DNA from 3 places in the Brevibacillus sp. BD137 genome. Region 1 is predicted to be linked to each of the others. Evidence: riboswitches for the same ligand, from Rfam matches in the RefSeq annotation. Region 1 holds a riboswitch; each other region holds the start of a gene.
The links. Region 1 has a riboswitch for cyclic di-AMP ahead of ODZ53_RS21745 (C40 family peptidase). Riboswitches for the same ligand answer to the same signal wherever they lie in the genome.
Positions count from the first base shown of each region.

Region 1 (4,707 bases):
ATGATGGTCCCCAGAGAGAATAGAATCCCTCCGCCAATCCGATTTTTATTCCCCCACAAACGAAGTCCAAAATAAATAAGCACCATCGGCCACAAATCAAACAGACCGAACGATATGATGCCCAAACTGTCTAATAAAAGACCGATTCCCGTAAAAATAATCAGGACACCAGCCAACATTTTGTGTAAACGGGACAGTTTCACAAAAGTCTCCTCTCTCACGCCCCACGCTGATCGTTTTCACTTTGTCCATTACGACATGTATAGATGAATGCAGGCGGAATGTTCAACAGGGTAAAGTCGATCTTGACCCAGGGAAAACGATCCTGCAACTCAGCTTGGAGTTGTAGCGAATATTGGAATGTAATAAATAGGCCCCCTGGCTTCAGTACAGATTGAACTTCGTCCAGAATTGCTGCCCGCTGCTCTTGTGGAAAATTGGCGAATGGCAGACCTGAGATAATGACATCTGCACCTGCAAGGTCCTGCTCCTCCAAGTAAGACCTAAGTTTAGTCGCTTCCTCCCTGATAGGAAGATCGGGAAAACGTGATTGAAGCATAGAGCGAAATTGGGAATCTCGTTCCACGAGCACGTACTGTGTGCCGGGATGCAAGCGCTGATAGATCGTTTGGGTAAATGCCCCTGTACCAGGTCCCAGCTCCAGGATCACATCGGTTGAAGCCCAATCGACGCTTTTCAACATTTGCTCACATAAAAAACGAGAGCTGGGGATGATACTACCGACGCGTCCAGGCTCAGCGATAAACCGCCGCAAAAAGACCAAGAAGTCCTGCAAGAATCGTACCTCCTAGGGGAAAAGCAGCCTGATGTACACAGGCTGCCGAATTGACACAATCTATTCTACACCTTGTCCCCCAGTTCCTGTTGAATTAGGATTGTACTGGTTTGGCTACCGGTGTTTTTACTTCATTAATGGATGCTTTGATGCTGGCAAGTTCTGCATCGATATCATCCTTTTCCAGCTCAGACAAAGCGTTTTCCCAAGCGCGGTTCGTTTGGCGCCATTGCCCGCTCATTTGCGCTTCTGCTTCCATGCGCATGACTTTCTCTTCCATGCGAGCGAAGCCACGGCCTGCGGACTGATTGCCGATACCGACAACTGCTTGATTGACTTGCTTTTGTGTACGAGCTACTTGTGCACGTGCCATCAGTGTGAACTTTTTCGCACGCATTTTATAGAACTCTTCCTTCAGCTCAGCCAGCTTCTCGCGCATTTGCGTAGCTGACTCGGATGCTGACAGGTAGAGAGTTTCATATTCCGCTGCACGGCCTTCGTACTGCTTCTTGTCAGCGAGTGCTCGACGAGCCAACTCGTCTTCTCCTTCAGTCAGGGCGAGCTTAACTTGGCGATCACGTTTTTCAATCAGAGCATTGGCTTCGTCCAATTGCTGACGGAATTTCTTTTCCAGAGCAACCTGACGGGCAACCGCTACTTCAACTTGTCCGATTTCTACTTCCATGTCACGCATATATTGATTCAGCATTACTACCGGATCTTCCATCGAATCCAATGCATCATTTACCGAAGCTACTGTCAGGTCACGCAAACGTTTAAAGATACTCATTATTTTTTCCTCCTCATCATATCACATCATATTGTTCATCCAAAAGACTCTTGCGACATTGGCGTTACTGTGGGCGTCTTCTTACATCTCTCTCCCAAGTGTCCAGCGTATCTTCCTTTAATACTTTTTGGGCCCATTCACGCTCCCAAGCAGGTGGCGCTTGTTTAGGTTCTTGGCTGGGACGCAGTAAGCGATATCCCAGATAAATCACCCCAATGGCCAGAAGCGCGTGAAACAGTAGGTCAAGCTTGCCAATCAACATCAGGAACCCGAATAGGAAGACCAGGATTCCCCAAAATCGTGAACCGGTTTGTCCCATGATCTTTTTGGCACCGTATATCATGATCACGCCGGGAATGATAAACCCGAGCAAGTCTCCGATATCGATACCCACCAGATCGAGAAGAACCAACCCACCGACTAGCAGCAGAACCAGCCCGAGTAGTACTTTGCCAGACCGTTCGCTCATTACTCGCTTACCTCCATTCGTTTTGCATGTGGTGCTTGTGGAACGTTATGCCCTTATTGTAGCCCTCGGTATAGGCTTCCCATAACGGGCGTGCGGTTGGTTTTTCCCTCCGTCCTTGGACGGAGACATTTTCCTGCCTTAATCGGACGAGCTCTCCAGCAAGGCAGGAATAAACCCACGTCGAAAGGCGGCTTGCACTGTCGAACGAAAACGTTACAGCATTTGACGCTATCTTTGTGACGAATATGTGAATGAACAGATAAAAAGAAGGAAAAAAAGGACTGGCGTAGAATCTTCGTAAGAGTGCGTGTAAAAAAACATCGAAAAATAGCCGAATTCCGCTTAGCGGAAACGGGGGAACCACGTTTTTGGGGTGAATGGTTGCTACTCCTAGCAGCCTAGGGCGTCCTTTCGACCGAACCCTTCAGCTAACCTCGTAGGCTCACGAAGGGAGCAGTTTCTTTTGCGCAAGATGGTTTTATCTTTATTTATGGCTGGATTACTTGCTATGGGGGCAGGCGCTGCACAGGCTGCTGAGGAGAATACTCTCCATGAAGTTGTCAGTGACTTGTACGGTACCCCTTACAAATCTTCCGGCTCGTCCAAAAAGGGCTTTGACTGCTCCGGTTTCACACGCTACGTATTTGATGCGTTAGGTGTAGACCTGCCTCACAATTCTGCTTCCCAGTACGAATTAGGTACAGAGGTAGACAGAAAAGATTTGCAGCCAGGCGATCTCGTATTCTTCAATACAAACGGTCGCAGCATTTCTCACGTGGGTATCTACATCGGAGACGGCACATTCGTGCACTCGGAATCTGGTCGTGGAGTCGTCAACACCAAGTTGAACGATCCATACTACTGGAGCAAGCGTTATGTAGGCGCCAAGCGTCTCAGTGCTCCTGTTCTAGCGAAAGCAGAAACTCCGAATAAGGAAAAAGCGGTGCAAGCTGCATCGTTGCCGGAAAAACCAGCTAAAAAATAGTCATTCGGCAAAATAATAAAAGCCAGGGACACTACGTCTCTGGCTTTTTCTGACGAAATTTAGTACCTGGTCTAAAGAGGTACCCTCACATATTAGAACAACTTAATAACTTACGGGGTTTCTTCCCCTGATAGGGTCAAAGCATGTTATGATAGACAAGACCCATTCTTTGAATGGTATTCCTTATTAATAGAAGTAACTGGGGGTTGTTCCGGTGAAAGATCACATTTTAATTGTCGATGACAATCTGGAGATTATTGAACTGCTAGAAGACATTTTGGAGAACGAGGGCTTCAGCGTTTCCTCTGCTGAAAGCGGAGAAGATGCACTCTCGTTGCTCAGCCAAGGTGAGCGTCCCAACCTGATCCTTTTGGATATTATGATGCCCAACATGAGTGGCTACGAGCTCTGCTCTCAAATTCGCCGTGAGTGGGATTTGCCTATACTGTTTCTCAGTGCAAAAGGAAAAGCGGTAGATAAGGTAGTCGGCTTTGAAATCGGCGCAGACGATTACATCACGAAGCCTTTTGATACGGAAGAGCTGCTCGCTCGCATTCGTGCCCACCTTCGTCGCTATGAGCGCATTCGAAAGCATACCGAAGAGCAGCCTGAGAAGGAAACAGCTTCTTCTCCGATTACGGTTTTGAAATTCAAGGACTTGGAAATTCATAAAGAAACGTATTCCGTATATGTATGTAACCAAAAGATCGAGCTCTCTACCAAAGAATTTCAACTACTCACCTTCCTCGCAGAAAATGCGGGCATCGTCTTTACAAGAGAACAAATTTATGACCGTGTTTGGGGATATGGTTATGGCTCGCTCAATACAGTGACGGTCCATATTAAAAACCTCCGTGAGAAGCTGGAAACGGAACGTCAATTCATTAAAACACAATGGGGGACAGGCTACGTATTTATCGGGGAGAAGCTTTAAATGAGCTTGCGCAATAAAATTTTTCTCTCCTTCATTGCCTTGCTCACACTCAACATTTTGTTGTTTAAATTTGTTTTTCAAGACATTATTGTCGCTCAACTCAAAAATGACCGGCATGATCAGTACCAAGCTGAGAAGGAAGCCGCAGAGAAGGTCATGCTCAATCAACTGCTTCTCGTCAGTAATTTCAAGGACCCAATCGAACGCATGGAGCTTGAGAAGCAGTTGCCAGACGACGTGATGTACCGCATGCTCGTGAAGGATGCCAATGGAAACACCATCTACAGCAAAACATCAAGCGCCTATAATTTAAAAATGCCTTCCCCCTCCTCATCAAGCCGTGGCGATTCTGCTAAGCAAAATGACCTCAAAGTGGTCGCTGAGTACCATTTTCAGCAGGAGCCACCGCGTACAGGGGAGATTGTTGTTTATTTCTACACGGATGATTACGACATGATGGCTACGACAGGGGTTTCCATGATGCTTTGGTTTATTTACGGAAGCATTAGTCTGGTAGGATTGGTTCTGCTCGCTTTGTTCGTTCGCTGGATACTACGGCCAGTTAACGAATTATCGCGCGTCACCCAAGAAATCCAGGAAGGGAAGCGGCTGGTCACATTTACGTATCGATCACATGATGAATTTGGGCAACTCTTTCGATATTTCGGGGAAATGGTGGATGAGCTTCGCTTAGCGGAAGAAAGACAGGCTGAAATGATTGCTTCGATTGCCC
Region 1 is NZ_JAOTNO010000011.1:119,400-124,106, reverse strand. It holds gene liaF (cell wall-active antibiotics response protein LiaF) at 1-203, opposite strand, end outside; gene ODZ53_RS21760 (class I SAM-dependent methyltransferase) at 218-796, opposite strand; gene ODZ53_RS21755 (PspA/IM30 family protein) at 891-1,586, opposite strand; gene ODZ53_RS21750 (LiaF transmembrane domain-containing protein) at 1,651-2,055, opposite strand; cyclic di-AMP (ydaO/yuaA leader) riboswitch at 2,375-2,514, shown strand; gene ODZ53_RS21745 (C40 family peptidase) at 2,519-3,040, shown strand; gene ODZ53_RS21740 (response regulator transcription factor) at 3,255-3,974, shown strand; gene ODZ53_RS21735 (sensor histidine kinase) at 3,975-4,707, shown strand, end outside.

Region 2 (4,707 bases), on a different contig from region 1:
GATACACATCTGCCCCCAAGCCTTTCGCCCCGATCATAGCCGCTATGACCACCATCGAAAGGGCGAGCATGATGCACTGATTGACGCCCGCCAAGATCGTCGATTTCGCATACGGCAACTGCACTTTCACGAGCTTTTGCCACCCAGTTGCGCCAAAGGCGTTCGCCGCTTCCTCCATTTCCGCTGGGACCTGGCGTATGCCTAAATTCGTGAGACGCACGATTGGCGGCAAAGCAAAAATAACGGAGGCAATGACTCCCGGCACCTCGCCCAAGCCGAAGAAAAAGATCGCTGGAATCAAATAAACGAACGCTGGCATCGTCTGCATCAAATCCAGTACTGGCGTAACTAGATTGCGAAACGTATCGTGTCTCGCGCAAAGAATGCCCACCGGAATTCCGATAGCGATCGAAATCATGGTGGCAGTGAGGACGAGTCCCACTGTCTCCAACGTTTCATCCCAGTACCCCAAGTTGTTGATGAGAGAAAGTCCGATTACCGTAAAAACCATGGACGCTCTCCCTGCAAAAACCCACGCAGCGGCCCCTAGCAGCAAGATGAGAATCAGCCAAGGTATCTCTGCCAAAACCGTGGAGCAGTAAGTCACCATTGTGGAAATAACGATAGATATTGGATCAAACAATACCCCTTTGTACTGACCCAGCAATGCTACGAACTCTTCCACCCATTCGCCAATCGGCAGCTTAGGCACGGCGTCCATCACTCATCACCTCTGCTCTCTGATGCTCTTGGACATTGACTTTACCTACCAGCCCGCCTAGTACCGCTCCTTTTACGATGACACCCAACAAACGCTGCTGCTCGCCCACAACCGCAATCGGAACATGCAGGTCTGCCATCATCGGGAACAAACTGTGCAGACGTGCGTCAGGTGAAACGGTAGGGAGGTCGGTTTTCATAATCGTCTCCAGCGAATGTCCCGTACTGATCGCGAGTGATACGTCATACGCCGTAATCAAGCCGAGCAGTGTGCGCTTTTTGTCCACGACGTACAAGCTGGACACGCCGTTATCCATCATGAGTTGCAGCGCCACTCGCGCCCCTTTGTCAGGCGTGATTGCTTCTGCCCGTTTCATCACATTTTCAGCAACGAGCACCCTGGACAGGTCGGCATCCTCCACGAACTTCCGCACGAATTCATCCGCTGGGTCTGCCATGATCTCTTCCGGGCGGCCGATCTGAATGATCTGCCCGTCTTTCATAAAGGCAATCCGATCGCCCAGCCGCAACGCCTCGTGCAAGTCATGTGTAATGAACAGGATCGTCTTTTTCATCGTCATCTGAAGCTCCAACAGCTCATCCTGCATATCTTTTCGAATGAGCGGGTCCAATGCACTGAACGCTTCGTCCATCAAGAGAATATCTGGATTATTAGCCAACGCCCGCGCCAATCCGACCCGCTGGCGCATCCCTCCGCTCAATTGATCCGGGTACGCATTTTCCCACTCGGTTAATCCAACGAGCGCGAGCGCTTCCCTAGCTTTTTCTTGCCGGAGCTCTGGTGGTACTTGTTGAATCTCCAAACCGAACTCGACGTTTTCTCGTACCGTCCGCTGCGGAAACAGGGCGAAATTTTGGAAAACCATCCCGAGCTTCTTCCTCCGCACCTCGCGCAAAGCCGTCGCCTTCATGTCCACGATCTCTTCCCCATCGATCTCGATGCTTCCACTCGTTGGGTCAATCAGTCGATTACACAGTCGGATCAAGGTTGATTTGCCGCTGCCGGACAGGCCCATGATGACGAAGATTTCACCTTCCTCGACTTCAAAGCTGACCTGATTGACCCCGATGGATTGGCCCGTTTGCTTGTAAATTTGTTCTTTCGTTCGTCCTTCTGCCAGCAGCTTCAAGGCCTGCTCGGGCTGCTTACCAAACACTTTTGTCAGTTGATCGACTTTCATTTTGGGCATGGTATCCCTCATCCTTCGTTTTTTCGTAAATGTAAAAAGCCCGCGAAGCTTCCACACTCAAGCCAAATCAAGCAGGCACGCTTGATTTTTACTCGTGTAGAAAATCCGCAGGCTTACGTAATACCTGGCGTCCCTTTTCAGGACTCCCTGTACTCTGTCTTCCTGATTTCGATTGTCAGCGGTTTATGTCGTACCGATTGCCTCCAAGCGATCCACACCATTTCCTTCACGACTGTATCGCGTAAGCTGCTCGTCGGTATTTCCATAAAAAATAGACCGATCCATCCTTTTCCTCCAGAACAAAGGTCCCAAAGAAAAAGCCTGTATCAGCCTATCACACGCCCGCAAGGAATCCCCTTGTTGCGCATAAAATGCCTAGACTTTATCCATCCATGACCTTCCCTGCTTTGGCCGACGAGGTTAGCTGACGGGTAGGATGGCAGAGAAGACATTTCCTCATCCCTCCTGATCACTCAGGATTAACCCCAAAAGATTGGTTCCCCCGCTTCCGAGAATCTCGGAACTAGGCCGTATGTGTTGTTTCTTGTTTGAGCTTGATTGTGATTTGAATTATACGCTCGCTTCCAGTTATTGTGAACGTTCGTTTAGCACGGTTTTAACCGGACTTTGTCTTTCTTTATGATTCGGATTGGATTAGCTTACGGTTGCTCATTCGATTAAAGAAATCGTGCGTTATTCTCGCTCGCTGGTGGGGTGGGGAGGAAACAGGAGAAAACGCTCAGATTCTTGGAACCCCTGCGCGGGAGCATGAGGTGCCCGGCTCCGTGAAAAAAAACGAAACCGCGTCCAAAGTAGTCCATCAGGATGTAGTTCAGAGGTGGACGCTAAAGGCAGTTTCGCTTTTTTTCACTACGCCTCGGTAGGGGTGTCCAAAGATCTTCGCTTATTTCTCCTGTTTCCTCTACGAGCTGATGAGGTTCTACATGCTTTTTAAAAGACCTTTGGAATGATGCTCTCAAGATGTAAACAACAGCCACTTGGGAAGAAGAACATTTCCAGTCCTAGCGCCTCTGGAGCCCTACTTAGCTCCGAAATGAATGGCGGGGGTTTTCAGCTTCAACCTCTGAGATTACTTCCTCGAAACTCTACTTTTGAAGCGCTCCCGACATTCATTTCGGAGCGGACAGTCCAACCCCTTGCGGGGCGTAGGCCGAAGCGTAGACTGGAAATGGGCTTCTTCCCCCTCCACTACAGCAACTTTTACCTCAATACCAAAAAGCTCCTGCCTCATTGATTCAGGCAGGAGCTTCTTTTTCAAAGACACGATGATTAAACGACGTCGTAGCCTTGGTCTTCAATAGCTTCTTTTACTGCATCGAGAGTCAAGTTGCTCTCGTTGTAGGAAACCTCAACCTTTTTTTCAGCCAGGTTTACTTTGCCTTCTGCACCCAACTCTTTCAATGTGTTCTCGATGCGCGCTACGCATTTGTTGCAAGACATGCCTTCTACGTTCAATGTGATATTTGTCATCATCAATCTCTCCTTGCATTTTATGTTGTATAGGTAAGGCGGACGAAGCCGCTTGTTACTGTTGTTACAGCTTCACTCGTTGCAGTCTCAGTGCGTTGAGTACGACGGATACGGAGCTGAAGGCCATTGCGGCACCGGCAAGCCATGGAGCGAGTAAGCCGATTGCGGCAATTGGGATGCCCAAGGTGTTGTAGGCCAATGCCCAGAACAGGTTTTGCTTGATGTTGCGGATGGTGAGCTTACTCATCTCGATGGCGTCTGCGACACTAGTCAGTTCGCCGCGCATCAGGGTAATATCGGCTGCTTCCATCGCCACATCAGTACCTGTACCGATTGCCATACCGACGTCAGCGGTAGCGAGTGCAGGAGCATCGTTGATACCATCGCCGACCATCGCGACTTTTTTGCCTTGTTCTTGCAGTTTTTTCACTTCTGCAGCTTTGCCTTCAGGCAGGACTTCTGCGATGACGTGATCGATTCCTGCTTCACGGGCAATGGCCTCGGCAGTTTGACGGTTGTCACCGGTCATCATGATCACAGTCAATCCCATTGCTTTCATGCGCTGAACCGCTTGCTTGGAGGTTGGTTTGATCGTATCCGCTACGGCAATCAAGCCAGCGAGCTTGCCTTCGACGACTGCGAGCATCGCCGTTTTACCGGAGCGCTCCAGTGCCAGCATGGTATCAGACACTGCTTGGTACGAAATTTGATGTTTTTCCAGCAAACGGCGGGTACCGACGAGTACTTCTTTGCCGGAGACGGTAGCCTGAATACCGAAACCAGGAATGGCTTCAAAAGAACCTGTATCGGACAGTGTGATTCCTTTATCCGCAATACCGCGAACGATGGCTTGAGCCAATGGGTGCTCGGAGTTTTTCTCAGCGGCACCGACCAAAGAGAGCAGCTCTTGCTCTTCGATATCAATGGCGATGACGTCTGTCAGTTCTGGCTCACCTTTGGTTACAGTCCCTGTTTTATCGAGGATGATCGTATCCAGGTGGTGAGCCGTCTCCAGATGCTCCCCGCCTTTGAACAGGATGCCCAGCTCAGCTGCGCGTCCAGAGCCCGCCATGATTGAGGTCGGTGTTGCCAGACCGAGGGCGCATGGGCAAGCGATTACGAGTACGGCAATTGCTTTTTCCAAAGCCTCACCGAAGTTGCCAGGTATAACGAAGAAGTACCAGATCAAGAAGGTAAGAATAGCAATCCCTACTACGATTGGGACAAAAATCCCGGAGATGCTGTCAGCTACACGCTGAATCGGTGCTTTTGTTCCTTGTGCTTC
Region 2 is NZ_JAOTNO010000014.1:143,821-148,527, forward strand. It holds gene ODZ53_RS24450 (ABC transporter permease) at 1-721, opposite strand, end outside; gene ODZ53_RS24455 (quaternary amine ABC transporter ATP-binding protein) at 705-1,931, opposite strand; cyclic di-AMP (ydaO/yuaA leader) riboswitch at 2,325-2,471, opposite strand; gene ODZ53_RS24460 (copper ion binding protein) at 3,222-3,422, opposite strand; gene ODZ53_RS24465 (heavy metal translocating P-type ATPase) at 3,487-4,707, opposite strand, start outside.
Region 2: it holds a riboswitch for cyclic di-AMP, as region 1 does, so the genes downstream of both, ODZ53_RS24455 (quaternary amine ABC transporter ATP-binding protein) here and ODZ53_RS21745 (C40 family peptidase) in region 1, are expected to answer to the same signal.

Region 3 (4,707 bases), on a different contig from region 1:
CCGCGAACCCACGTGGATCGCGCAATGTTTCGGGCGAATGTGTCCCATGATTAACCGTAGAAAACCGCACAAACACAGGCGTTTTTTTCCCACGCTCCGAGAACAGCTTTGCCCTCGTGTACGTAGAAATCGACTCATCACCAACGGTTCCATACGCTTCGAAATAGCCATGTGCTCCTGCACCTCGACTATGCACAACACGTTCAGGTGTTTTCTCCCGATCAAAATGCGTAATTTTTTCAAGAAAATCGTAATTCTCCAGAACGGTTGGCCCGCGATTTCCAACTGTCCGCAAGTTCTGGTTGTCTGTAATCGGATGGCCTTGACGATTCGTCAGGATATTATCTTCTGCCTGGTTGATGGACTTGTTCTTTTCATCCATATGAATCCTCCCTGTCCAGTTTTTCTCATGTGTAGTTCATAACCATGGTTACCGAATGAGGGGTTCTTTATGCGAAAAGACTAAATTGCTACGTACGCAAAATCATCGTTAAGCACTGGAACTGCGCCACTCTGATTCCACTGCGCTGCAAGTTCGACATCTTCCGGGTACCCCATACTGATCAGTTCTTGGCCAGAAGCGCATGTCTTCAAGTAAGCAGGAAGATGATCTTGGGTCGCTCGAAAGGCTGCCACTGCTATTTCGGCCTCTGGTGACAATCGATGCCCCTCCAATTCATGAAGCAGCGCACCTGCCGCAATCATATCTTCAATAGCAGGACGCAATGCTCCATTTCCCCACCGTTCACCGCAAGCAATGACGGTTACGGTTCCATTCTGCTGCTGTATGTATCTGGCCACAGATGGCGCGTTTCGCAAGCACGCAGCGATTACCTTCGCACCTGTTTTCTTCGCCAACACGGTACAGGTCGATCCGTTTGGCGAGGGTAATACGATTCTACTTCGCATTGGAACCGTTTTCAGACAGGCGGGCGAAAGGGAGATTGGTTCTCCGCGTTTTCCAGCGAGCAGGGCTGCTTTTTGTTTGGCGAATGCTACGGTTGACTCATCCTTTACCTGATAAGGATAGACGATACCTCCTCGTCCCGTTACGATATCGACACACGTGCTGAAGGAGAGCACATCGATAATGACGATCATATCCGATGCTGCCCCGACCTGTTCTACCCCTTCGTATCCCCAATCAAATCGAGCTGTATAGTCTAGTTGTTTGCATACAGTTCTATCTCCCAACCCCTCCACCATCCTCTATCAAAAATAGGTACTCGTCCCCTTACGTTCGCCGTTACAAATTAAGACAAGAAACAATATCGTATTATTGTCCCACTAGATTACACAAGAATGGAGTGAACATGGATGACTGAAATCGAATACGACGACGATCAAGGTAATTCGGAAAAAAGAAATCACAAACGCCCAAGAAGAAATACTGTGAGAACGACCGGTATTTTGCAAAACAACCTCGCCCGTGCTCTCACCGCTCACCTCGACCTGGTAAATCTGAACACAGAACCGGTTGAAGTACGTGTGCAAGTATTAAACTGGGGTAACGCAGTTACGCAAACGAATCCAGTTAGCACCTTGCTTGACATCACGCAATTTATCCCTGCGAATACTCGCACTGCTTTCAATGCGCTGATCCCCGCTTCTTTCCACTATGAAGTCCGCCTTACCGTAGCAGAAAACAACAGAAATGTCCTTCTCACCACTTATGGCCGTACTACTATCGGCGGCGGTCAAGTTGTTGGTCTTACCGTTCTTGACAGTCAATTCCAAACTGTCGAAATCGAAACTTGTATTTAACTATCTTGCAGGAAGAAAATGAGGAATTATGGTGGGACGCCATAGTTCCTTTTTTATCCATTCGTATGCAGGAAAAGGCGCTTGGGACGATCCCAACGCCTTTTTGCTTCTACGACCACGACAAAAAAAGAAACTGCCCTCGAAAGGACAGTTTCTTTGAAAAGGAGACTTACAGTTTTACTACGTTCTCAGCTTGTGGGCCACGGTTGCCTTGAACGATGTTGAATTGAACTTTTTGACCTTCGTCCAAAGTTTTGAAACCGTCACCTTGGATTGCGCTGAAGTGTACGAATACATCGTCTCCGCCTTCTACTTGAATGAAACCGAAACCTTTTTCTGCGTTAAACCATTTTACTGTTCCGTTCGTTTGCATCTAAAAAAACCTCCAAAAATTCAATTTGAATATGCTAGTCATATTTACCGAAGCAAATAAAGCTCACATATCATGAAGAAATACCAGATCATGTGCGATGATACGCCTTCATGATATGTGAATTTTACTTATTCAGCAAATATGCGAATGTCATAGGACGGAACTGCAAAATAAAAAACTAAACCTTTTGAAAACCTAAAACAATGAAAGCCCTTCCTCTCTTCCATCCTTGCGGCTCCGAAGACCGCGCCAGTGTGAATCGGGGATTCAAAAATGTTATCCATCAGCATACAAACACCTCGATGAATGATTAGGTATCAATTTTTCAAGTAGCAACCTCATTCTACCATGGTTGTCCAAAAAAAGCAACCGTTCACCCTTATTCTGGACGAAGCGGGACTCTGATACAATAGGATTGGGAGGGATTACATTGCAAAATCATATTTTGACAACCATTCAATTATCCGAAATGCTTGAAAAGAAAGTGCCCGTACTTTTATTGGACGTACGCGACGCCGAGAAATTTGTTTCCGGCAGCCTCGTTCACGAAAACGCATCGACGCAAAACGTCCCCTATCTTCTTATGAAAGAACAGGACAAGCCACTTGATGAAGAAACCGAAAAACTCGCGCAAAATGTCCAGATCGTTACCTTATGTACAACAGGTAACAAAGCTCAAAAAGCTGCGGCTCTCCTTCGTGAGCATGGTTTCCATGCAAATGCATTGGAAGGCGGCTTAACTGCCTGGAAGGAACAATCAAACGAACCGAAATGAGCCTAATTTATCAACGATTCTAGCTATTTGCCATATATTACTCCTTTATTTCGATTGGGATTGTCTGATATCGTTGTTCATGCCAAACGAAATAAGCCGAGACTTCCTCCTTGAAAAGGAAGTGCGGGGGACTTTTTTGTGGATGACCTATTCCACATTGGGGTGAATCGCCGAACTGGCGTAGGGTTGTTTCCTCAATCCGAATCCGACAACTAACCTCGTAGGCAAAAAAAAGGAGAGATTTGTTTTATGAAACGTTTTGGTTCTGTTACAATCGCGATGACTCTTGGTCTGGGCTTGGCTTTGACAGGGTTTGCTTCTTCTGCTTCCGCAGCATCTAACTGCCCATTGAAGAACGGACAATTCCAATTCAATGTGGGTCAAAATATGGGACAATTCCAAAAAGCACCAAATGCTCAACAGTTCCTTAACTTTTTCCAAAAGCAAGGCTTTGTTCCTGGCCAGCCACAAGCAGTACAGCTGATGCAACCTGTTAAGCAAGGACAAGCTACACCTGTACAACAACCATGCCCGTATCAACCAGGATCTTTCCAACAAGCACCCGTACAACAAGCTCCAGTACAACAAACACCAGCACAACCAGTACAAACAGCACCAGCACAACCTACCAATAATGTCACTGAGCCTGCCGCTCCAGTAAATCAAGCGGATCAAGCTAAGACGGGTGATTTTGCGAAACAAGTCGCGGATTTGGTAAACCAAGAACGTGCAAAAGCAGGTCTCAAGCCTGTTCAAATGGATGCAACACTGTCCAAAGTAGCTTTGGCAAAAGCACAAGATATGTCTGCTAACAACTATTTTGACCACAACAGCCCAACGTACGGTTCCCCATTTGACATGATGAAGCAGTATGGCATTCAATACTCGACTGCAGGTGAGAATATCGCCATGGGTCAACAGAGTCCACAAGAAGTCATGCAACAATGGATGAACAGTGAAGGCCATCGCCAAAACATTATGAACCCTGACTTCACAAAAATTGGTGTAGGCTTCACAAATGGCTACTGGGTACAAGAATTTATCGGGTAACACGCTTTGCACGAAACGAAAAGCCGGTGTCTCTTAATCGAGACCCGGCTTTTTCGTGTAGGCATTATTCCGGCTGTGTTTCAGAAGCCTGTTTTTTGGGGGTACAGCAGCTTTCCTGCTCATCTAGCAAAGCAACGTTCTTTTGATTCATTTCTTGCTTGGTTGGGTAAGCAGATACTTGCTGCAGCTCGGCATTGACATCAGACGATTGCTTCATCCGTATGGCCCCCTCACCGTTTTTGGTGGTGCATCCCTAGTATGCACGCGGTTCTAAACGACTCATTCCTAAGGAACACTGGAAGCACATGCAAATGAACCTATCTGCTAATAATATGTTCAAGGTCTTTTAAGGCAGCCGCTGCTGCCGCGACAGGATCTGATTTTCCTCCAACGACCAATAAATCCCCCATGACATCGGTTTCTACCCGGATGGCTTTTGTCGTACCTGATACGGATGCAAACGGATGGGTAAAATCCACCGCACACAGTTCAACTGCTACAGAAACCGTACCATTCGCTTCCTTTTGGATCGTTCCGATCAGCTTGGGAATCTTCGCATGCTTTTTCCACGTCTCGATTTGTAACGAGGTTATTTCGCGAATACTTGTGCGTGCGATATCGGTTAGATTTACTTGCCCGCCAAAAGCTGCGTTTGCCAGGATCGTGAGCTTCGAAGCTGTATCCCAACCATCGATATCGTAAGAGGGGTCCGGTTCGGCAATCCCCATCTTCTGAGCGAGCTCGA
Region 3 is NZ_JAOTNO010000002.1:408,240-412,946, forward strand. It holds gene ODZ53_RS05215 (catalase) at 1-382, opposite strand, end outside; gene ODZ53_RS05220 (2-phosphosulfolactate phosphatase) at 463-1,203, opposite strand; gene ODZ53_RS05225 (hypothetical protein) at 1,318-1,764, shown strand; gene ODZ53_RS05230 (cold-shock protein) at 1,934-2,137, opposite strand; gene ODZ53_RS05235 (rhodanese-like domain-containing protein) at 2,568-2,912, shown strand; cyclic di-AMP (ydaO/yuaA leader) riboswitch at 2,997-3,154, shown strand; gene ODZ53_RS05240 (CAP domain-containing protein) at 3,162-3,962, shown strand; gene ODZ53_RS05245 (hypothetical protein) at 4,027-4,179, opposite strand; gene ODZ53_RS05250 (homoserine dehydrogenase) at 4,280-4,707, opposite strand, start outside.
Region 3: it holds a riboswitch for cyclic di-AMP, as region 1 does, so the genes downstream of both, ODZ53_RS05240 (CAP domain-containing protein) here and ODZ53_RS21745 (C40 family peptidase) in region 1, are expected to answer to the same signal.